4 regions of the Serratia proteamaculans genome follow, and region 1 is predicted to be linked to each of the others. Evidence: predicted binding sites of a transcription regulator. Region 1 holds the regulator's gene; each other region holds the start of a gene.
The links. Region 1 encodes PurR, which represses purine synthesis genes. Its sites were predicted from a motif close to CANGCAAACGTTTGCNTG; they were not measured.

Region 1 (2,204 bases):
CATCCGCTGGCGGCGCTGGAAGGGCTGCTGAACGACGATCAGCTTCGGCCTTTCCCATCGCTGTGTCTGGAAGATACCTCACGCAACCTGCCCAAACGAGTCACCTGGACGCTGGACAACCAACGGCGGTTGGTGGCGCCGGACTGGGCCTCGGCGTTGGATTGCCTGTGTGCAGGCCTGTGCGTCGGCATGATGCCTGCGCATCAGGCATTGCCGTTGGTGCAGCGCGGGGAACTGGTGGCGTTGCAGTTGCAACAGCCGTTTCCGGCCAGCCCTTGTTGCCTGACCTGGCAGCAGAATACGCCATCACCGGCGATGGCCTGGCTGTTGGACTACCTGGGGGACAGTGAAACCTTGAATCAGGAATGGTTAAGCGAAGTGACGCCGGAAACCGCAGAGGCTTCCGGCGCTAACGACTAGCGGCGGTAATCGATGAAAGGGCCGTCAGCGACCGAGCGGCGCTCAACCAGCTTGGGATGCACTTCAATCACCTGCGACTCTTCGCGCTTGCTGATGATACGGTCCAGCAACATGGTGAATGCCATCTCACCCAAACGCTCTTTCGGTTGATGAATGGTGGTCAGCGCCGGGGTGAAATAGCGGGCGTTACGTACGTTATCGTAGCCAATCACCGAGATGTCCTGCGGTACGCGCAGCCCAAGTTCATCGGCGGCGCAGATCGCACCCATCGCCATGATATCGCCACCGCAGAATACCGCGGTCGGGCGATGCTTCTGCGACAATATCTGGTGCATGGCCTTGTAGCCGGATTCTGGCTCAAAGTCACCCTGGACAATCCATTCGTCGCGAACTTCGATATTGGCTTCTTCCATGGCCTTTAAAAAGCCCTGATGGCGGCCGCCACCGGTATTACGCGCCAACTGACCCGGAATGGCGCCGATATCACGGTGGCCGCGCTCGATCAGATAACGCCCGGCCAAATAGCCACCTTCGAAGGCATTATCGATAATGGTATCGGTAAAATCACCGCGCGCGGTACCCCAGTCCATCACCATCATTGGGATGTTGCGATAGTCTTCCAGCATGCCGAGCAATTGGTCCGGGTATTCCGAACACATGACCAGCAGACCATCGACGCGTTTTTGTGCCAACATCGCCAGATAGGCACGCTGTTTGTCCAGATTGTTGTGCGAGTTACACAGGATCAGCGTATAGCCTTTGCTGTAGCAACTGTTTTCCACCGCCTCGATCACTTCGGCAAAGTAGGGGGCTTCGCTGGAGGTCGCCAGCAAACCAATCGATTTGGTGTGATTGACCTTCAGGCTACGCGCCACGGCGCTGGGTGAATAGTGCAGCTCTTTAATCGCGGCAGCCACGGCCGTTTTTGTCTCTTCGGCGACGAAACGAGTCTTATTGATGACGTGCGAAACGGTGGTGGTGGAAACGCCAGCGCGTTTGGCCACATCTTTAATCGTTGCCATGTAAAGAATGACTCCTGAACTCACATGTTGCAGCATGTAAGTGTGATGTTAATCGTTTGCCTGCGTAGATCCTTCTCCAAAGAAGCGAAAACTGAGTTTTTAGTGTGTTGAAGTCGTCAGCGCTTGGTCAGGAGGGGCATTTTGCCGGTACACAGTTGTGAACTGCGAATTTTGTCCCATATTGAACAAAAGGGGAAGAGGTAATCGATATAATAAACCGGGAAATGATAACAAGATTTTATTGGCTAACTGTGTGAAAATGGTTTGACGCATTAATTGTGTGCCTTTTACCCTTGGGAAACCCAATCTGAAAAGGAGTTGTAATGGATACCGATCTGAAAATGTCACTGTTCACCACCGTCTGTGCGCTGGCCGTGATTATTGCTTTCAGCTTCACCGCTGCTTTGAACTGATCCCCTTAAGTAAAACAGGCGCAGCCCGCTGCGCCTGATTGCTCTTTCCCTCAGCTTTACGCCAGGTTTTTCTCCACAAATGCCCAGTTAACCAGCGCCCAGAAGTTTTCCAGGTAGGCCGGCCGCGCATTGCGGTAATCGATGTAGTAGGCGTGTTCCCAAACGTCGACGGTCAGCAGCGGTTTATCTTCACCGGTCAACGGTGTAGCCGCGTTCGAGGTGTTAACAATAGCCAGTGAACCATCCGGCTTTTTCACCAGCCAGGTCCAGCCTGCGCCAAAGTTTTTCACTGCGGCATCGCTAAATTGTTCCCTGAAGGCAGCGAAAGAACCAAAAGCCTGATTGATCG
Region 2 (2,204 bases), 450 kb from region 1:
TTTGGCGGGCAAACAGAGACGGGTTGGTGGTGACTCTCGGCGGTTTACGGCGGCCTAGCGCCAGATAAAAGCTTTCTAAAGCCTCTTCCAGCCGGCCGGCCAGGTTGTCGGACAGCGTGATGGCTTCCCCGTCCAGCACCACCTGGCTGTCATCGGCAAACACCCCGTGCAGGACTTCCTGCGCTTTCAATGCTGCCAGGACTGGCTTGAGGGCGTAGTCCACCGCCAGCATATGACCAATGGAGCCGCCGGTGGCCAGCGGTAACACCACCTTATGATCCAGCGCTCGTTCGGGCAGTAGATCCAGCAGGGTCTTCAGCGCGCCGGAAAACGAGGCTTTATACACCGGCGTAGAGACCAGCAGGCCATCGGCCTGGGCCAGTTGTTCGGTAAAGGCCTTGATCGCCGGGCTGTTAAAATTGGCGTACAGCAAATCTTCGGCATCAAAGTCATGCAAGGTATAGGAAATCACTTCCACGCCTTGCTGCTGCAACCAGTTTTTACTCAGGGAAAGCAGCGCCGCTGAGCGCGATGGGATACGAGGGCTGCCGGCCAGTGATATAACGCGCATTACCACTCCTTATAACTAAAAGTTAGGTTTAATCAGAAAATGGTCGAGAAGTGTTTTAAACCTATCAGCAAAGAGGCGGGTTACTTAAATCTCATTTTTCGATTTTGATATGCGCAAATGCGGATTGGCGGCGGTTTGAGTCCAGACCGGGGGAAACGATTGCGTAAAAAACGCTTTTTTTGCTTTTAATCAATTCCAATTGGTCAGGGGATACCGGATAATACGCCCCCGGTTTGCAACCGGGAAATCAGGAGAGTACATGTACTACCCCCTCATCAGAAAAGCGTTGTTCCAGCTCGATCCCGAGCGTGCGCATGAATTGACTTTTCAGCAGCTCCGCCGTGTCAGCGGCACCCCGTTAGAATTTCTCATTCGTCAGTCTGTGCCGACCAAGCCGGTAAGCTGTATGGGGCTCTCTTTTAAAAACCCATTGGGTTTGGCCGCCGGTCTGGATAAAGACGGCGAGTGCATCGATGCGTTTGGCGCCATGGGTTTTGGCTCTGTCGAAGTGGGCACCGTGACGCCGCGCCCGCAGTCGGGCAATGACAAACCGCGTCTGTTCCGTATTGTGGAAGCAGAAGGTCTGATCAACCGCATGGGCTTTAACAACCTGGGCGTGGATAATCTGGTTGAAAACGTTAAGAAATCCCATTTCGGCGGTATTCTGGGGATTAATATCGGCAAGAATAAAGATACCCCGGTTGAGCAAGGAAAAGACGATTATCTGATCTGCATGGATAAAGTTTATCCGTATGCCGGTTATATCGCGATTAACATTTCGTCACCTAATACTCCGGGATTACGATCCTTACAGTATGGTGAGGCGTTGGACGATCTTCTGGCTGCGATTAAAAATAAGCAGCAGGAATTACATGAGCGTCATCACAAATATGTGCCGGTAGCAGTAAAGATCGCGCCGGATCTTTCAGAAGAAGAATTGATCCAAATAGCCGACAGCCTGGTGCGTCATAATATAGATGGCGTGATCGCGACCAATACCACGCTGGATCGTAAATTGATCCAGGGGCTGAATTATTGTGAGCAAATGGGGGGCCTGAGTGGTCGTCCGTTGCAGGCAAGCAGCACCGAAGTGATCCGCCGTCTGTCGCTGGAGTTGCAAGGGCGCTTGCCGATTATCGGCGTCGGCGGAATTGATTCCCTGATGGCGGCGCGGGAAAAAATGGCGGCCGGGGCTTCATTGGTGCAAATTTATTCCGGATTTATCTTCAAAGGTCCGCGCCTGATTAAAGATATCGTTAACTACATCTAATATTTTTCCTTTCATTTTCCGCCGGGGGTTTATTTCTTCCCCCGGCTCGTCTATATTTTGTCCACTAGCATAAATATCGTTCGCGGAATTATCCGATGTTTAAGCGACTTTAGTGGTGATAAAATCACCTTTTAGGGTAAATATTGCGTGGCATGGGCAGCGAGAAGGATAAGAGATGAAGATAAAACCTGACGATAATTGGCGTTGGTATTTTGACGCTGAACACGATCGGCTAATGCTGGATTTAGCCAATGGGATGATCTTTCGCTCGCGTTTCCCAGCCAAAATGTTAACCCCGGATGCTTTTGATGAATGCTCTTTCTGTGTGGATGACGCGGCGCTTTATTTTAATTATGAAGAGCA
Region 3 (2,204 bases), 2.9 Mb from region 1:
CAGTGGCCCGCAGCCAGTACCGCTGCATCGTAATTTTTGCCCATCACCCGGTAGGTGACGAAAATGGCGTACAGCGCCATCACCAGCGTTTGCACCGCCAGGATCGCCAGCATCGGCAAGGCCAGCGAAGCCAGCTCCCACAACCGCAGGCTCATCAGCGCCATGGCCAGGAACAGCGACAGGCTGACGTTGCCCAGCACCGATACCGCACGTTCAAACACGGTATAAAAGCCGGTGAAAGCCAGGGTGTTGCTGAGGATCACGCCGACAAACAGCACGCAGACGAAGTTTGGCAATTCAAACACCGTGCCACTCAGCAAGCCCGAGATCAACTGACCCAGGCTCAAACAGATGGCGATCATGGCAATGGTTTCAACCATGACCAGCGAGGTGATCAAACGGCCGCTTTCCGGCTTTTCAAAACCGCTTGGCTGGACACTGTCGTCCGGTGTGCCTTCCGGCGTGGAAGAGTGCTTCACCAGGTATCGTGCCACCGGCCCGCCAATCAGGCCACCCAGTACCAGTCCGAAGGTGGCACAGGCCATCGCCACTTCCGTGGCATTTTCAAACCCGTAGCGCTCGATAAACAGCTTGCTCCAGGCCGCCCCGGTGCCGTGGCCGCCGGACAGCGTAATGGAGCCGGCGATCAGACCCATTAGCGGATCCAGACCCAGCATTTTCGCCATGCCGATGCCGATGGCGTTCTGCACCAGCAGCAGGCCCAGCACCACAAACAGGAACACCATTAATGCCTTGCCGCCCGCACGCAAACGCGCCAGGTTGGCATTCAGACCGATGGTGGCGAAGAAAGCCAGCATCAATGGGTCCTTCAGCGACATATCGAAGCTGATTTCCCAGTTAACCAGCTTTTTCAGGGCTAACAACAGGAGTGCCACCAGTAAGCCACCGGCGACAGGTGCGGGGATAGTGTATTTTCTCAACAGGGGAATGCTGGTAACGCATTTGCCCCCAAGGAGCAAAACCAATGTTGCCGCGACTAACGTGCCATAAGTATCAAGATGAAACATCCAGGTACTCCATGTAAGGGGAAAGATCCAATTAAGAAATAATAAGTTATAGAAAACCGCTTAGTTTTTAAAACTTGATGAGTGCAGGATTAGAAGGAAAAAACGCTGATAACACAAGAAAAAATGAATAAAAATGCGACATAACCGGCGATAACACTAACAAAACATTAACGCGCAACCGTTTGCTTTTGTGAGGCAAATCATTAAAATGCCTGCTTTGCCGTTTCTGGAAATGCCACACCATGACCATGCCATCCGCCGAGCTCGATGCTGCGCAAAAAGCATCCTCCCCTGCCCGCAACAGTGAACTGATTTATCGCCTGGAAGACCGCCCACCACTGCCTCAGACGCTGTTTGCCGCTAGTCAGCACCTGTTGGCAATGTTTGTTGCAGTGATCACCCCGGCTCTGTTGATCTGTCAGGCGTTAGGTTTACCGGCACAGGATACTCAACACATCATCAGCATGTCGCTGTTTGCCTCCGGTCTGGCCTCTATCCTGCAAATTAAAACCTGGGGGCCGGTCGGTTCCGGTCTGCTGTCAATCCAGGGCACCAGTTTTAACTTTGTTGCACCGCTGATTATGGGTGGGCTGGCGCTGAAAAACGGCGGGGCCGACGTGCCAACCATGATGGCAGCGCTGTTTGGCACACTGATGGTCGCCTCCTGCACCGAGATCTTGCTATCACGCGTGCTGCACCTGGCGCGACGTATTATCACCCCGCTGGTTTCCGGCATCGTGGTGATGATTATCGGTTTATCGCTGATCCAGGTCGGGCTGACCTCCATCGGCGGTGGCTATGCCGCGATGAACGAGGGTAGCTTCGGTGCCCCCAAAAACCTGCTGCTGGCCGGTGCGGTATTATTGTTGATTATCTTGCTAAATCGTCAGCGCAACCCGTACCTGCGCGTCGCCTCTCTGGTGATTGCCATGGCGGTCGGTTATCTGCTGGCCTGGGCCATGGACATGCTGCCATCAAGCCAACCGGTTCCCGAGACGGCAGCGATCATCATCCCAACGCCGCTGTATTACGGCCTGGGCTTTGACTGGAACCTGCTGTTACCCCTGATGCTGATCTTTATGGTCACCTCACTGGAAACCATTGGCGATATCACCGCCACCTCGGACGTGTCGGAACAGCCGGTCAGCGGCCCGCTGTATATGAAGCGCCTGAAGG
Region 4 (2,204 bases), 2.1 Mb from region 1:
AGCGCGGGGATTTCACATCTGACTTAACAAACCGCCTGCGTGCGCTTTACGCCCAGTAATTCCGATTAACGCTTGCACCCTCCGTATTACCGCGGCTGCTGGCACGGAGTTAGCCGGTGCTTCTTCTGCGAGTAACGTCAATGCAATGTGCTATTAACACACTACCCTTCCTCCTCGCTGAAAGTGCTTTACAACCCGAAGGCCTTCTTCACACACGCGGCATGGCTGCATCAGGCTTGCGCCCATTGTGCAATATTCCCCACTGCTGCCTCCCGTAGGAGTCTGGACCGTGTCTCAGTTCCAGTGTGGCTGGTCATCCTCTCAGACCAGCTAGGGATCGTCGCCTAGGTGAGCCATTACCCCACCTACTAGCTAATCCCATCTGGGCACATCTGATGGCGTGAGGCCCGAAGGTCCCCCACTTTGGTCCGAAGACGTTATGCGGTATTAGCTACCGTTTCCAGTAGTTATCCCCCTCCATCAGGCAGTTTCCCAGACATTACTCACCCGTCCGCCGCTCGTCACCCAGAGAGCAAGCTCTCCTGTGCTACCGCTCGACTTGCATGTGTTAGGCCTGCCGCCAGCGTTCAATCTGAGCCATGATCAAACTCTTCAATTAAAAGCTTGATTTGCTTCAACTCGTGAAGCGATGCTCGAAAATAACTTTCGTAATAGTCATTCTGTTGGACAAGCCAACGAAACAACGTATTGCTTGGTCACTCTTCAAGACTTGATATTTTTTCGAACCCGAAGGTTCTGGATATCGTCTTGTGGAGTGCCCACACAGATTGTCTGATAAATTGTTAAAGAGCAGTGAGTTAGCCGCCGTAGCTTGCTATCTCGAGGTGGCGTATACTACGCTTTCCTCTTTCAGAGTCAACCCCTAAATTTCAGGATTTTTTCTCTTCGAACCCCGGAGACTCTGTGAAGTTGTTCACATGTTCCGTGTCGATGGAGGCGCATTATAGGGAGTTCTCAGCAGGCCGCAATAGGTATTTTCGACAAAAACGATCGTTTGCTGCATTCCACAGCAAAACCCCGCTTTATACCTTGTTGTACACAAACTTATCCACAGAAGTCATTTGCACGGAAAATTTACGAGCGCCACGCAAACGTTTTCGCTACAATTCCCCGCGACGAAACGCTCCCCTTTTTATGGGGGCGTTACCTGAATCTGTGCCTGATCACCCCTTTATAGAGAGAAAAACCTTTCCTTATAGAGAGTAGAAGGTGGAAATTCACGTAACGCTCTTTTATTGCGACTCCAAAGCCAAGGGATAAAACCATGCAACAACCTCGTCCAATCCGCCGGGCCCTGCTCAGCGTCTCTGACAAAGCCGGTATCGTTGAATTCGCCGAAGCGCTATCCCAGCGTGGCGTTGAACTGCTCTCCACCGGTGGCACTGCCCGCCTGCTGGCAGATGCCGGCCTGTCTGTTACCGAAGTTTCCGACTATACCGGCTTCCCGGAAATGATGGACGGACGAGTAAAGACCCTGCACCCCAAAGTACATGGCGGTATTCTGGGCCGTCGTGGCCAGGACGATGCCATCATGGACCAACATGACATCAAGCCAATCGACATGGTGGTAGTAAACCTTTATCCGTTCGCCCAAACCGTGGCGCGTCCGAACTGCTCACTGGAAGACGCGGTCGAGAACATCGACATCGGCGGCCCTACCATGGTGCGCTCCGCCGCCAAGAACCATAAAGACGTTGCCATCGTGGTGAAGAGCAGCGACTACGCCGCTATCATTACCGAGATGGATAACAACGACGGTTCGCTGCAATACACCACGCGATTCGATCTGGCCATCAAAGCCTTCGAACACACCGCCGCTTACGACAGCATGATCGCCAACTACTTCGGCGCGCTGGTTCCGGCCTACCACGGTGATACTGAGCAACCTGCCGGCCGTTTCCCTCGCACCCTGAACCTCAACTATATAAAGAAGCAAGATATGCGCTACGGTGAGAACAGCCACCAGCAAGCTGCCTTCTATATAGAAGAGAACGTTCAGGAAGCCTCTGTCGCCACCGCGGAACAATTGCAAGGCAAAGCGCTGTCTTACAACAACATCGCCGATACCGATGCCGCACTGGAATGTGTGAAAGAGTTCGCCGAGCCGGCCTGTGTGATCGTCAAGCACGCCAACCCGTGCGGTGTGGCGATCGGTGATGATGTTCTCGCGGCCTATGAGCGAG

Region 2: pyrD (quinone-dependent dihydroorotate dehydrogenase) is a predicted target of PurR. The motif match lies at 720-737, and genes of this name have one in related genera.
Region 3: QOT07_RS24795 (nucleobase:cation symporter-2 family protein) is a predicted target of PurR. The motif match lies at 1,200-1,217, and genes of this name have one in related genera.
Region 4: purH (bifunctional phosphoribosylaminoimidazolecarboxamide formyltransferase/IMP cyclohydrolase) is a predicted target of PurR. The motif match lies at 1,106-1,123, and genes of this name have one in related genera.

The regions. Positions count from the first base shown of each region.
Region 1 covers NZ_OX461105.1:2,377,952-2,380,155, forward strand. The annotation lists gene punR (DNA-binding transcriptional activator PunR) at 1-420, shown strand, start outside; gene purR (HTH-type transcriptional repressor PurR) at 417-1,442, opposite strand; gene cydH (cytochrome bd-I oxidase subunit CydH) at 1,766-1,855, shown strand; gene sodB (superoxide dismutase [Fe]) at 1,912-2,204, opposite strand, start outside.
Region 2 covers NZ_OX461105.1:1,924,067-1,926,270, forward strand. The annotation lists gene ssuE (NADPH-dependent FMN reductase) at 1-571, opposite strand, end outside; gene pyrD (quinone-dependent dihydroorotate dehydrogenase) at 831-1,841, shown strand; gene QOT07_RS09000 (cell division protein ZapC) at 2,017-2,204, shown strand, end outside.
Region 3 covers NZ_OX461105.1:5,326,583-5,328,786, forward strand. The annotation lists gene gltS (sodium/glutamate symporter) at 1-1,028, opposite strand, end outside; gene QOT07_RS24795 (nucleobase:cation symporter-2 family protein) at 1,271-2,204, shown strand, end outside.
Region 4 covers NZ_OX461105.1:310,140-312,343, reverse strand. The annotation lists rRNA gene QOT07_RS01415 (16S ribosomal RNA) at 1-619, opposite strand, end outside; gene purH (bifunctional phosphoribosylaminoimidazolecarboxamide formyltransferase/IMP cyclohydrolase) at 1,286-2,204, shown strand, end outside.